Regions from separate parts of the Dorea sp. ICN-14282 genome, predicted to be linked through region 2. Evidence: a T-box and tRNA genes for the amino acid it is inferred to sense, from the RefSeq annotation. Region 2 holds a T-box; the other holds one or more tRNA genes.
The links. The T-box of region 2 lies ahead of WKT00_RS06725 (valine--tRNA ligase). A T-box ahead of a tRNA ligase gene usually reads a tRNA of that ligase, here a tRNA-Val.
Positions count from the first base shown of each region.

Region 1: it encodes a tRNA-Val, which carries the amino acid that the T-box ahead of WKT00_RS06725 (valine--tRNA ligase) is inferred to sense. The anticodon was not compared.

Region 1 is NZ_JBBKBH010000001.1:210,808-218,351, forward strand. Features, by position in the region: gene gdhA (NADP-specific glutamate dehydrogenase) at 363-1,697, shown strand; gene WKT00_RS00965 (LamG-like jellyroll fold domain-containing protein) at 1,917-5,063, shown strand; tRNA gene WKT00_RS00970 (tRNA-Val) at 5,328-5,400, shown strand; tRNA gene WKT00_RS00975 (tRNA-Met) at 5,420-5,493, shown strand; gene ispF (2-C-methyl-D-erythritol 2,4-cyclodiphosphate synthase) at 5,558-6,106, shown strand; gene WKT00_RS00985 (GNAT family N-acetyltransferase) at 6,125-7,126, shown strand; gene WKT00_RS00990 (FAD-dependent oxidoreductase) at 7,227-7,544, opposite strand, start outside.
Region 2 is NZ_JBBKBH010000002.1:271,138-278,681, forward strand. Features, by position in the region: gene WKT00_RS06720 (LTA synthase family protein) at 1-1,214, opposite strand, end outside; gene WKT00_RS06725 (valine--tRNA ligase) at 1,251-3,908, opposite strand; T-box leader at 3,983-4,254, opposite strand; gene WKT00_RS06730 (DNA-deoxyinosine glycosylase) at 4,465-4,959, shown strand; gene WKT00_RS06735 (protein-ADP-ribose hydrolase) at 5,005-5,853, shown strand; gene WKT00_RS06740 (AEC family transporter) at 5,841-6,785, shown strand; gene hydE ([FeFe] hydrogenase H-cluster radical SAM maturase HydE) at 6,981-7,544, shown strand, end outside.

The sequences.
Region 1 (7,544 bases), on a different contig from region 2:
ACGGAGTAAAATGAAACTTTACTCCGTCCCAAATTACGTTTCCCCCTGTCGCAAACTGTATTTTCTGTGTAGCTACTGCTGGTCAAAGGGGAAGCGGAAGTAGATTTGCCCTATAGGTTTCATAATTATTTGGGGCTTTTGCTATGTTTAAAACAACAAGAAATGCAACATTAATTATGGTTTGTTGCATATATAGTGGAATACATCAATAAAAACTGCATAAAAATCATCTAACTTGCAGGAAAAATAAAAACAAATTGCAAAAACTAAAAATTTTTTATAAAAAAATCTTGTGTTATAGATAAAAATACTTTACAATACTAAACAGTGAAAGTTAAAAGCAGCATTAGGAGGTAGAAGTTATGTCATATGTTGATGAAGTCTTGGAGAAAGTAGTTGCAAAGAATCCGGCAGAGCCAGAATTTCACCAGGCAGTCAAAGAAGTTCTGGAATCCCTGAGAGTGGTAGTAGAGGCAAATGAAGAGAAGTTCAGAAAAGATGCTCTTCTTGAGAGACTGGTAGAACCAGAAAGACAGTTTAAATTCCGTGTACCATGGGTAGATGACAATGGACAGGTACAGGTGAACACTGGTTACCGTGTACAGTTTAACAGTGCGATTGGACCATATAAGGGTGGTTTGCGTCTGCATCCATCTGTAAATCTTGGAATTATCAAATTCCTGGGATTTGAGCAGATCTTTAAAAATTCGCTGACTGGACTTCCGATCGGCGGCGGTAAAGGTGGAGCTGACTTTGATCCAAAGGGCAAATCAGACAGAGAAGTGATGGCATTCTGCCAGAGCTTTATGACAGAACTTTGCAAATATATCGGTGCAGATACTGACGTTCCGGCTGGTGATATTGGAACAGGTGCGCGAGAGATTGGCTATATGTTTGGGCAGTATAAGAGAATCCGCGGCGTATACGAAGGTGTGCTGACCGGAAAAGGTTTAAGCTATGGAGGATCTTTGGCAAGAAAAGAGGCAACCGGATACGGACTTCTCTATCTGACACAGGAAATGCTGAAATTAAATGGACAGGATCTGGCAGGAAAGACGGTTGCGATCTCTGGATCCGGAAATGTTGCTATCTATGCGGCTGAGAAGGCACAGCAGCTTGGGGCCAAGGTTGTAACAGTCAGTGATTCTACTGGATGGGTTTATGATGAAGAAGGAATTGATCTTGCTGCATTAAAAGAGATCAAGGAAGTAAACCGCGCAAGACTGACAGAGTACAAGAAGTATCGTCCAAATGCCGAGTACCATGAGGGACGCGGCGTATGGTCTGTCAAAGTAGACATTGCTCTGCCATGTGCAACCCAGAATGAACTGCATCTGGAAGATGCTAAGATGCTGGTGGAAAATGGATGTATGGCAGTTGCAGAAGGTGCCAATATGCCGACTACCTTAGAGGCAACAGAATATCTGCAGGAGAACGGCGTATTGTTTGCTCCTGGAAAGGCAGCTAATGCAGGCGGTGTGGCAACATCTGCATTGGAAATGTCTCAGAACAGCGAGAGATTAAGCTGGTCCTTTGAGGAAGTAGACGCAAAATTGCAGGGAATCATGGTGAATATCTGCCACAACATGGCGGACGCTGCAAAACGTTACGGAGCAGAGGGCAATTATGTAGTTGGAGCTAATATTGCGGGATTTGAGAAAGTTGTAGATGCAATGACTGCTCAGGGAATTGTGTAAAGAACCGTAGTAAGGACAGTCTAAAAACATATGTGAAACAGAATCGAAAGCCGGTGCAGTGTGCGCCGGCTTTTTAAAAAAGCAAAAAATATTCAATAAAGATCAAAAATATTCCAACAAAGATCGAAAATAATTCCGTATCCTTCTTTTGGGGAAAATGATATTGTATATATGGAAAAGTTTGAGCCGGATTTGACCGGTGAGAAAAGGAGGAGACACATGAAGAGAACAAAACGAATCGCCGCCTGGATCTTAAGTGCGGTGATGGCGGTATCTCTCTTGCCGGCGCTACCTGCCAGAGCCGAAGAGAATCCGCCGCAGGATGCGAAGATGGAACTTGTGGCATCATACGATATGAGCCATAAGGACGGCGTGTTAAAAGATCAGTCCGGAAACGGAAATGATGCGCCTTATTCCGGCTTCGCAGAGGAAAATTTCGTGGTGGAAGACGGAGAAAACGTTCTGAATTTCGAGGGAAAGAAAGAACAGTATGTTACGCTTCCAGCGGGATTGATCGAAAAAGAAGCATTTGCTATTGAAGCTGTATTTCAGGCAAAAGCAGAGGGGAATTCCTGGCTGTTCTGTCTTGGAACTAAGGTAAATAAATGGCCAAATGTTAAGAACTATGCATTCTTTTGTCCGGCACAGGGCAATAATAACAATGGAAAACAGGGCAATGTCCGTACAGGAATTAAAGATGGAAGTTCTGAACTTCTGTTAGATGAGTCTATGAAACTGGATTTAAATCAGTATCATACGGTTCGTTATGAATTCCAGCAGGGACTCTTAAAGGTTTCTGTAGATGGAAATCTGGTAGGAGAACGAGAAACAGGATATTCGATTCAGGAGATCTTAAAGAACGGTACAGAAGGAGACGCGATGGGATACATTGGAAAATCTCTCTATTCTCCAGATCCGACATTTAAGGGCAACTTAAAATCATTTAAGATTCTTGCAGAAACAAAGGATCATTCTGATGCAGGAAAATTAGCAGAAGCGAAAGAAGCGTTGAATCTTCCATATAATGAGACGACTCAGCCAGTATATGGAAATATTACGCTTCCGTCCACAGGACTCAATGAGACCACGATTACCTGGGAAGAAACAGACGGAAAAGGAATTGTTGACGTAGAAGAGCATGCCAATGAAGGGTATGATCCAACTCCGGCAGGAACAGTGACAAGACCGGCTGAAGATACTGTGGTAACGATGAAAGCGACCATTTCCCTCGGAGAGCTGTCTGATACGAAAGAATTTAAATTCCTGGTAAAAGCAGCCGTTCCAAAGCTGACAGAAGAAGATTACACGGATTATTTCTTCGGTTATTTTGCAGGCGAAGGATATAGTGATGGAGAGCAGATCTATTTTGCAGCCAGTGAGGATGGTATTGGATGGAATGATTTGAATGGAAACAAACCGGTACTGACGTCTGATAAGGGAGAAAAGGGAGTTCGTGACCCATTTCTTATTCGGTCTCCGGAAGGGGATAAGTTCTACATGATCGCGACGGATTTAAAGATCTATGGCAATAATGACTGGGGAGCAGCTCAGAGAGCCGGAAGCCAGTCCCTGATGGTGTGGGAGTCCAACGATCTGGTGAACTGGTCCGATATGCGTATGGTAGAGGTTAGCGCTTCCATTGATGCGGGATGTACCTGGGCGCCGGAGGCAACCTATGATCCGATTACGGGAGAATACATCGTCTACTGGGCATCTAAGACATCTGCGGACAACTATGGAAAGCAGATCGTTTATTATGCAAAGACGAGAGATTTCTATAGCTTTACAGAGCCAAAGAAATTTATCGAAAAGAATGAATCCAGCATCGACACGACCGTTATTTACAATGACAAAGAGGATATGTACTACCGTTATACCAAGAATGAAGGTGGAAACACCAATGAACTGGGTGCGAAGACAAAGTCCATCTTTATTGAAAAGTCCAGAACTCTTTTGGGCGAATGGACACCGGTAGGATCAGAGTCCCTGAATGCAAATCAATGGGTGGAAGGTCCGACAATCTTCAAGTTTAATGCAGATGATTCAGAAAATGATCAGTGGTGTCTGCTGGTAGATAACTTTGGCGGAATCGGTTATTATCCTCTTTTGACCAATGATCTTGCAAGCGGTGAGTTCACCCGTCCGGATGACGCGACTCATTTAATGCCATCTCGTGCAAGACACGGTACTCCGATTCGGATTACAAGAGAAGAGTATGATGCTGTTATGGCAAAATGGGGAGATGTGGCACCGGAAAATGCAGAAGAAGAGCAGCTGAAACCGGTACTGGAATATGATTTTGAAACGGTAGATCAGACAATTGTTACAGATGTCAGCGGCAATGGCAATGACGCAGTTTTAAATGGAAATGCAGCCATTAAGGAAGGACAAGACGGAAGCGGCAACGCACTGTATCTGGATGGAAGTAATGGAACATTCGCAGAACTTCCTGTAGGTTTCTTTGATGGACGCGACACCTTCTCTATTTCCATGGATGTGAAGCCGGAAAAAGTGGACGGTGATTTCTTTACCTTTACATTTGGACAAGACAGTAACAAATATTATTTCTTAAAGACATCAAAGGATTCCCTGAAATCCGTAATGACAACTCGTTCTTATGGAAGAGAGTTTGGATTTACTCAGAAAGTGGAAGAGCCGGTGAAGGATCAGTGGCTGCATCTGACAGTAGTTATGGACGATGGAACCATGAAGCTGTATCTGGGTGAAAACCTGATTGCAGAGCAGAATGATATTCCGATCTCTGTAAAGGATCTTGGCGTGGGATTAAAATCTTATCTTGGAAAGTCCTTCTATGGAAATGATGCTTACTTCCAGGGATATTTTGACAATGTTAAGGTTTATAACCGTGTGCTTAGAGATGTTGAGATTGCGGGCGGCGTACTTGGAGATAAGACCGAGTTAAATCAGCTTCTGGAAGAGTATAAGAATGTAGATGGAACGTTATATACCAAGGATACATACGAGGCATTCCAGAAGGCATATGAGGCAGCACAGAAGGTCAGTGAGGATCCGGATGCGTTGGAAGATGCGGTGGCAGAAGCTGTCCGTGCACTGAAAGAGGCCTATGGCAATTTGGAAAAAGTGAAAGATCCGGATGAAGGTGAAGGTCAAGGTGGCCAGGGAGGTCAGGGCGACCAGAACGAAGGCCAGGGCGGCCAGACAGGACCTAATGGATCTGGAAATGGACAGGGCTCTGGTTCTGCTTCTAGCGGTTCAGATAAGGGAGCCGGAAACAAGGCAGGCAGTGTAAAGACTGGAGATACTGCTCCGGTTGCCGGATGGGCAGCAGCTTTTCTTTTGGCAGGAGCGGCAGTAGTCGTTATGCGTAAGAGAAAGAAAATCTAACACATATTGATGAACAGCCAAGAAGTACCGTAAGGGAAAGCTAAGATGAAAGACGAAAAGGAGTCAAGAATCCGCAAGGGTTCTTGGCTCCTTTTCTGGCATTTGCAGAAGGGAAAAAAGTGGGCTCTTTTAGGCTGGAAACGGTAAGAAAATCCTTGGAAAATAAAAAAATAAAAAAAGTGAAAAAAAGTGTTGACATTTCGCATGAGATAATAGTATAATAACGAAGTCGGTTCGAGAGAGGAACACGACAGAACGGAAAATGGGATCATAGCTCAGCTGGGAGAGCATCTGCCTTACAAGCAGAGGGTCATAGGTTCGAGCCCTATTGGTCCCATACCATCAAAATATTATATGGCGGAATAGCTCAGTTGGCTAGAGCACACGGTTCATACCCGTGGTGTCGCTGGTTCAAATCCAGTTTCCGCTACTAGAGAAAAGCCCATGATACATGGGCTTTTTTTGCAAAGTTAAGAAGAAAAGGAGGAAGGGACATGCGAATAGGAATGGGCTATGATGTGCATAAGTTGGTAGAAGGAAGAGAGCTGATCCTGGGAGGAGTGAAAATTCCTTATGAAAAAGGGCTTTTGGGGCATTCAGATGCGGACGTGCTTCTGCATGCGATTATGGATGCGCTTTTGGGGGCAGCGGCGCTTGGAGATATCGGAAAACATTTTCCGGATACCGATCCGGCGTACAAAGGGGCTTCTAGTATCCGTCTGTTGGAACACGTTGGAGAGCTGATTGAGAAGGAGCTTTATGTAATTGGAAATATTGATGCGACAATTATTGCACAGCGTCCAAAGATGGCTCCGCATATAGAAACAATGCGAAAAAATGTAGCAGAAGCTCTTCATATTGATGTCAGCCAGATTAATATTAAGGCAACGACGGAAGAGGGACTTGGTTTTACAGGAAGTGGAGAAGGAATTTCAGCTCAGGCGATTGCTGCCCTGGATACCATTTCCAATTACAGTTATACAGTAGAAGATACGGACAGAGCCTGCGACTCCTGCCCGGGATGCAAACAGACTGACAGATAAAGAGAGTAGGAGCAAAGGATGGAGATCAGGAAACTTGAAGAATTGGAACGCGCAGATACCAGGCCGCTTTATGAGACCGTGTTCTCAGAGGATAGCCGGGCATTTGTGGATTACTACTACACAGAGAAAACAAAGGATAATCAGATTTATACTGTGATAGAAGATGGTGAAATTCGGGCGATGCTTCACCTGAATCCGTATTCACTAATGGTAAACCGGGGGAAAAAGAATGCCAATTATATTGTGGCGGTTGCCACGCAAAAGGAATATCGAGGGCGTGGATATATGGGTGCGCTGTTAAAGCGAGCCTTAAACGATATGTATCAGGAAGGAGAGGCATTTACCTTTTTGATGCCAGCGGCAGAAGCAATTTATACGCCTTATGATTTTCGGACGGTATATGAGCAGAATCCGCTCTATTATCAGGATGGTGAAGTGTATCCTAAAAACGTGCAGGTTGCGGAGGTGACGGAAGCGGACTTATCAGAACTTTCCAGGGCGGCCAATCAGGATTTGGCTTCCAAATATCAGGTGTATGCATTTCGGGACGAGGCGTATTACAGAAGACTTTGGAAAGAATGCGAAAGTGATGGCGGCAGATTGATGGTTTATCGGACAGATGGACATATTACAGACTGCAGGATTGCTGCTTCAGAGCCACAGGGAGAGAAGCGCCCGAAGATTATGGTTCGGATTGTGGATGTGAGGCGGCTTTTGATGAGTCTTTCTGTTTGCTCCTTTGTCGGTATGTGTTTTCGGGTTACCGATCCAGTGATTGAAGAGAACAATCGCTGCATTTTGTTGACGGGGACAGAATATTCCGGTGTTATGCTGATGGAGGGAAGTGAACATCAAAAGGAGGGAACCATTACCATAGGAGCCCTTACAAGTCTGATTTTTGGTGCGGCTTCCGTAGAAGGGATTGAGAAAGAAGAAGGGGTTGAACTTTCTGTGAGGCTGAAAGAAGAATTAAAGAAATTGATACCTCTAAGCCGGATTTATTTAAATGAGATAGTCTAGAGGGCTTTTTGAGAAGAGAATGCAAAAGTCGATTATAAAATACCCCCGCCTGTGTGCTGGCAGAAGATGCCAACACACAGGCGGGGGTATTTTACGTGGTTTACATAGAAGCGTTGATTGCTGCGACAGCTCCGTCAGATACAGCAGTTGCAGCCTGGCGCACCTGCTTCATACGGATATCGCCGGCAGCGTAGACTCCGGGAATGGAGGTTTCCATCCTTTCATTTGTCGGAATATAACCGTCTTCTAAAGAGAGTTCCGTAAAAAGTTCGGTGTTTGGTGTGGATCCGGCATAGATAAATACCTGACAGCCAGGATCCTGGATGGTAGTGATGGATGAATCGATTTCGTTCTTAATTTCCAGTGTCTCAATCTGATCTGTCCCGTGAATTGCATGGAGACGGGAAGAGAGACATAC
Region 2 (7,544 bases):
ACCCGCGCACGACTGTAAAAATTCCCACCGTTGTTGTGAAGCGCATGACTTCCATATCCCAGAGATTGTAGTGCCGTCGCAGCGCTTTCACAGGTCTTCTCCTTCAGATAGGTTTTATATGGATATTCACCCGGACCAAAATATCGAAGATTCATACCCGTAAGCACCTCAAACTCTGTGTTTGCCGTACCAGCTCCCACGGACGGTACTTTGAAATATCCCGAAGAGTAATTCTCATACATCTCATGGAGATTCGGACATGCATCCTGGGAAGTTGTGAAAAACTCTGCCTCATCCACATCAAAGTAGGACTCCAGCTGCACAAAGATAATATTCGGCAGCTCTTCCTCGCTTCGTCCCGTCTCACTCTTGGTAATCTCGTTATGGTTCGTAATCGTATCCAACGTCTTTTCGCTGTAATCCGTCGGCTCGTTGATTCCGGTATTGAAAAGACTTGCCATAAAGCAATATGGAAGACCATAATCTTCATAAGCAAATGCAATATTTCCAAAATAGGTCGATACCACTCGCTTTTCCACCGCCAAGTCTGATACCAGCGCGTATGCTCCAAAAGAAGCTACAATTCCTACAAGCGCCCAGACTTTCCGAACCTTCCCAGCGTACTGACCGCCGCGCTTCCACATGGATACAATCCATACCACCACGGCAGCGATTCCAATTCCCAGTACAACCAGCTCAAATCCGTTGAAATAGTTATTAATCAGTGTCAGTCCATCGCTTGCCACCTTTAAGTCCTGGGCGTTAAACGGTGTGACTCGCTTCATCAGCATATAACCATTGGTCACACCAATCACCATCCAGAACACGGTGACGATAATTCTGGTAAATACTCTCCGCTTCACCAGATACACGATGGAAAATGTGCAGAAAATCATAAAGGCATTGTAAAGGAATACCAAAGGCGTCTCCGTCGTATAGCCCCATGCTTCAAATGCCGAATGTCTGGAGATTGCCTCAATCGCAAAGTTGATCGCACATGCCAACAGCATGTGGAACACCAGTGAAAAGCGATTCATAAACTTGTAGACCGGCTGCATCTTTCTTGCAAACGCACTGTTACGCCGTTCCTCAATAATGCGGGCGCGCCGTTCTCTCTTCGCTTTCCACCAGGCTTTTACGTCTTCTTTCTTCAAATTCTTCAATTTATGAAATGTCCCTTTGATATCAGTTTTTTTCAAACGAATCTTTTTCATACTATCCCCTTATGTCTTCTACCTGTTCCACGTTGTTTATGACTGTTTTGCCTTCAGACCTTCCAGTCTTTCTTTTACCTGTTCCATCATCTGCTTATAAGTCTCAAGCTTCTCACGCTCTTCACGCACCTTTGCCTCCGGAGCCTTGCTGACAAATTTTTCATTATTCAGCATTCCCGTTGCGCGGGCAATCTCCTTGTTAAGGCGTGCTTCTTCTTTACTCAGACGCTCAATCTCCTGCTCAAAGTCAATCAGCTCATTTAACGGAACATAAACCGTCGCATCCGGAACGACTACAGATACTGCGTCATCCGCAATATTGGCACGATCATGCTGCACGATGAAATCATTGGCTGCTGCCATCATCATAGCTGAATTTTTCAATTCTTCCAGACCTTTGCAGATCGCTTCGTCTTCACATACGACGTAGATCGTTGCCTTTCTTCCGTTTGGTACGTTCATCTCCGCACGAACGTTGCGGACACCGCGAACGATCTCTTTATAGTGCTCTACAATCGTTTCCTCTGCCGGGAAGTTATTTGCTTCTTCGTATACCGGCCATGGAGAAATCATCAGAGATTCTTCTTCCGGAACCAGAGTGCTGTAAATCTCTTCCGTTACAAATGGCATATATGGATGCAGAAGTTTCAAAGAATTCTTCAGCACTTCTCTTAAGGTCCAAAGAGCTTCATTCGCGCCCTTCTCATCTTCCTCAGCATGATAAATGCGGTACTTCGCAAGCTCAATATACCAGTCACAGAACTCATCCCACATAAAGTCATAGATCTTGGCAAGGGCAATTCCCAGCTCAAATTTATCCATATTATCGGTAACTTCTTTGATCAGCTGATTACACTTGGTAAGAATCCAGCAGTCTGCCGGGTTCGTAAGCTTCTCTGGCTTCGTCAGGTTCTTCTCATCTAAGTTCATCAGAATGAACCGGGATGCATTCCATACCTTATTGGCAAAGTTTCGGCTCGCCTCAACTCGCTCATTATAGAAACGCATATCATTTCCAGGGGCATTTCCGGTAATCAGCGTCATACGAAGAGCATCCGCACCGTACTGGTCGATGATCTCCAGCGGATCAATTCCGTTTCCTAAGGATTTACTCATCTTACGTCCCTGTGAATCTCTAACCAGTCCATGGATAAATACGGTATGGAACGGAGACTTTTCGGTATGTGCATATCCAGAGAATACCATACGGATTACCCAGAAGAAAATAATATCGTATCCGGTTACCAGCACGTCTGTCGGATAGAAGTAATCCAGTTCTTCTGTCTGATCCGGCCATCCCAGTGTAGAGAACGGCCACAGTGCAGAACTAAACCAGGTATCCAGCGTATCCTCATCCTGTGTGAAATGTGTACCTCCACATTTCGGACACTTGCCTGGCATCTCTCTTGCCACTACAATCTCGCCGCACTCATCACAGTAGTACGCCGGAATCCGGTGTCCCCACCAGATCTGTCTGGAAATACACCAGTCGCGGATATTCTCCAGCCAGTGCAGATAAATCTTATCAAAACGCTCCGGAACAAATTTCAATTCTCCCGTCTTAATCGCATTGATTGCCGGTTTTGCCAACTCCTCCATCTTCACAAACCACTGCTGTTTTACCATTGGCTCTACCGTGGTATGGCACCTGTCATGGGTTCCTACATTATGAGAGTGTGGCTCGATCTTTACCAGGTATCCCTGTTCTTCCAGATCTTTCACCATTGCCTTTCTTGCTTCGTAGCGATCCATACCTGCATATTTGCCGCCCCACTGCTCATTGATGGTGGCGTCGTCGTTCATCACATTAATTTCCGGAAGGTTGTGACGCTTTCCAACCTCAAAGTCGTTCGGGTCGTGAGCCGGAGTAATCTTTACAGCTCCGGTTCCAAACTCTTTATCTACATAGTAATCTGCCACAATCGGAATCTCTCTGTCCGTCAATGGCAGGAGACACTTCTTTCCTACAATGTCTTTGTATCTCTCATCATCCGGATGCACTGCAATCGCTGTATCTCCTAACATAGTCTCCGGACGTGTAGTTGCAATCTCAAGGAATTCATCCGTTCCGACGATTGGGTACTTGATATGCCAGAAACTTCCTTCCTGCTCTTCATGCTCTACCTCAGCATCTGAAAGAGATGTCTTACATACCGGACACCAGTTAATGATTCTGGATCCTCTGTAAATATATCCTTCTTCATATAATTTAATAAATACTTCCTCTACGGCTTTGGAACATCCTTCATCCATGGTAAAACGCTCTCTGTCCCAATCACAGGAAGTTCCCAGTTTTTTCAGCTGGGAAGTAATGGTTCCGCCGTACTCTTCCTTCCACTCCCAGGTTCTCTCTAAGAATTTCTCACGTCCCAGTTCTTTCTTGTCAATTCCTTCTTCTTTTAACTGGTTCGTTACCTTCACCTCTGTAGAGATGGCTGCATGGTCTGTTCCCGGAACCCACAGCGCATTGTACCCTTGCATTCTCTTGTAACGGATCAGAATATCCTGCAGAGTATTGTCAAGTGCATGTCCCATATGCAGCTTACCGGTAATATTCGGCGGTGGCATTACGATGGTAAATGGTTTTCTGTCTCGGTCTACTTCTGCATGGAAGTAACGGTTCTCACACCATTTGTCATATAATTTTGATTCAATCGCTTTTGGATTGTATGTTGTCTCAAGATTTTTACTCATAGTTTCTCCCTTTTCCCTTTCCTTCACACATTTTTCACATTTTCTGGTATAAAAAAGCCCTTTACATAATGTATGTAAAGGGCGATTGTCGTCGCGGTACCACCTTCATTGATATGATCACAGATCATATATCTCATCTTATTCTTTAACGGGAACGACTCCGGGACTGCCTAGCCTTTTCGTCGATGTCCTAACTCATCTCGCTGCAATTCTTCTTACCGTACAGGTTCAGCAATCCGGCTCGGAAGCTACCTTCTGCATCTTCATCGCTAAGCGCCTCTCAGCCTACGGGCCGCTCTCTCTGACAGGTGAACCAATGCATACTCCTCTTCTTCAACGCCTTTACTTTTTAAAACTAATGACTATGATATCTATCAGTCCAGCGTTTGTCAAGGAGTTTAGGGAATTTTCAGAAACTCTTAAGGAGTTGTCCCCTTCTCTACTTTTCCCCTCACAAAGATTGTTTCCCCTACTATTTTATGGTATCCTAAACCATAACTTCTATTGGCTTTCTTAGGAAATGCCGATCAAACCATCAGAAAGGCAGATGACTTCTATGAAATCGGAATATGTAACGCATAACTTTGCCCCCATCTTCGATCAAAACTCGCAGATTTTGATGCTTGGAACCATGCCTTCCCCAAAATCCAGGGAAACCGGCTTCTACTATGGACATCCTCGAAATCGTTTTTGGAAAGTGGTATCGGATGTATGCGGCGAACCGCTTCCGGAAAGCAAAGAGGACAAAATTCAGTTCGCATTAAGAAATCGAATCGCCATTTGGGATGTGCTGGCTGGATGCGAAATTGCCGGAGCCGATGACAGCAGTATCAGAAATCCGATTCCCAATGACATGAACGTGATTTTAGAAAGAGCGAATATCAAGGCCATCTTCGCAACCGGCACAAAGGCTTCCCAGCTATACCGCCGCCACTGCCAGCCCAAGACCGGCATCGAGGTGATCTGCCTTCCTTCCACCAGCCCCGCCAACTGCCGCATCAGTTACGAGCAGTTATATGAAGCCTATTCCCAAATCTGTAAATATTTATAAATTCTTTCAAATGATTCACAAAAAGAATTCACAAGGAGCACGATTATGAATCCCTATCTTACCAATTTAAGCAAAGAAGAAAAAATAGAACGTCTGATTACACTTTTAAAAGAAGAAAATCCCGGATATGCCTCCCTTGCCGAACCCGCGGATGCCGCTGGAAAGCGAAGGCTTCTTCGCACCCTGATGAACGTACGCTGGCCGGGTGAGATTTCCGCGGAATACCAAACACTTCAAGATTCCCTTTTGCAGGAAGAGAGTAAGGAGCGCGGAATCGTCTCTATTAAGGAGCTTCCTACCGCAGCCTCTTTATACCCTTGTACAAAGATCAAAAACGCGGACCGAATCACCCTCTGGCAGGGCGATATCACACGCCTGTCTGCCGACGCCATTGTAAACGCTGCAAACAGTCAGCTTCTTGGATGCTTCGTTCCCTGTCACGGCTGCATCGATAATGTGATTCATTCTGCAGCAGGCGTACAGCTTCGTAATGAATGCGCCCGTCTAATGGAAGCCCAGGGGCATGACGAACCCGTCGGCAAGGCCAAAATCACCTCCGGTTATAATCTGCCTGCCAAGCATGTTATCCACACCGTCGGTCCCATCGTCGGTCAGGAGGTAACTGATCGCCAAAGGGAAGAGCTTCGCTCCTGCTATTTAAGCTGCCTGAAGCTTGCAGCGAAACAGAGTTTAAAAACCATCGCTTTCTGCTGCATTTCTACCGGGGAATTTCATTTTCCCAACAAAGAAGCGGCTCAGATCGCGCTTCAGACCATTGACACCTGCCTGTCTGTCCTGGATCTTTCTCGGGTGGTAATCAACGTATTTAAAGAGGAAGACTTTCACATTTACAAAAATCTATTTGAGGAGCAAATCGTATCATGGAAAATCTGATCTTTAGTTTAAATGCAACTGTCCCTATCTTCCTGCTGATGATTCTGGGAATCTTCCTTCGGAAAATCGGCTGGGTAGATCATGCATTTGCATCCAAAATGAACACCTTCGTCTTTCGGCTTCCGCTGCCCGTTCTGGTGTTCAGCGACTTGGCAACGGTAGATTTCTCCCAAGTTTGGGATGTCCGCTTCGTGCTCTTTTGTTTTTTTGCAACACTTTTTAGCATCGCTCTTGCAGCGCTTCTTTCCCGAATCTGGAAAGCTACGCCTATACAGGGTGAGTTTATTCAGGCTTCCTATCGAAGCAGCGCCGCCCTTCTTGGCATTGCATTTATCCAGAATATTTATGGAACCGCCGGCATGGCGCCTCTTATGATCGTTGGAAGCGTGCCCCTTTATAACATCATGGCAGTGCTGGTACTCTCCCTGTGCAAATCCAATCAACAGGGACTTTCAGGCGACGTTCTTAAGAACACCCTCAAAGGGATTGTAACCAATCCAATCCTGATCGGAATCGCAGCCGGACTTCTCTGGTCTGCCATCGGCATTCCCATGCCTTCCATCGCCGCGAAAACGATTTCCAATATTGGCAGCATCGCCACTCCAATGGGGCTGATTGCTATGGGCGCTTCCTTTGATTTTCAAAAAGCGCGTGCCAAACTTGCCCCGGCTGTCACCGCTTCCTTTCTGAAGCTCATAGGATTTGCAGCACTGTTTCTCCCTCTGGCTGTTTCCTTTGGATTCCGCGAGGAAAAGCTGGTTGCCATCCTGGTTATGCTAGGCTCTGCCACAACCGTCAGCAGCTTCGTAATGGCCAAAAATATGGAACACGAAGGGGTTCTGTCTTCCAGCGTCGTCATGCTGACCACTATGTTCAGTGCATTTACGCTGACCGGATGGCTTTATCTCTTAAAATGTATGGGCGTGATCTAGTCTTCTTGTTGTGAAGACTCTTCGCTCGTGGTATAATATACTTCATAACGTACTACTCACAAAGGGTAATTCCTGCGTGAAAAGGCGGAGCAATGAAATGAACACGAAAAAGGGTAGGGAGAAGTCTACTCTTTTTGTGGAACCCGGCCCGCTGTGCCGGGCTTTTTGTTTTTAAGGAGAATCTCTATGGAAAATATGCAGACACTTCGAAATCTGCTTCAAAAACTAAAGATCAGCCATTCTCTCTCTTTCGATGAATGGGTAACTCTGATTAATGGGCGTACTCCCAAACTTTCAGAAGAATTATTTGCCATGGCCAGAGATCAGCGTCACCGCTATTATGGGCATGACGTCTATGTTCGGGGACTAATTGAATTTACCAATTACTGCAAAAACGACTGCCTCTACTGCGGCATCCGCAAAAGCAACAGAAATGCCCACCGCTATCGTTTGACCAAGGATCAGATTCTTGACTGCTGCAAAACAGGATATCAGCTTGGCTTTCGGACCTTCGTTCTGCAGGGAGGAGAAGATGGTTACTTTACCGACGAACGGATCATCGATCTTATCCATGCCATCAAAAAGGATTATCCTGACTGCGCCGTCACTTTATCTATCGGTGAAAAATCCCGCGCCAGCTACCAGGCCTTTTTGGATGCCGGAGCCGACCGATACCTTCTTCGCCACGAGACCTTTGACCACGCACATTATGAAAGCCTTCACCCGCCAGGCCTGACTGCCGCCAGCCGCCAGAAGTGT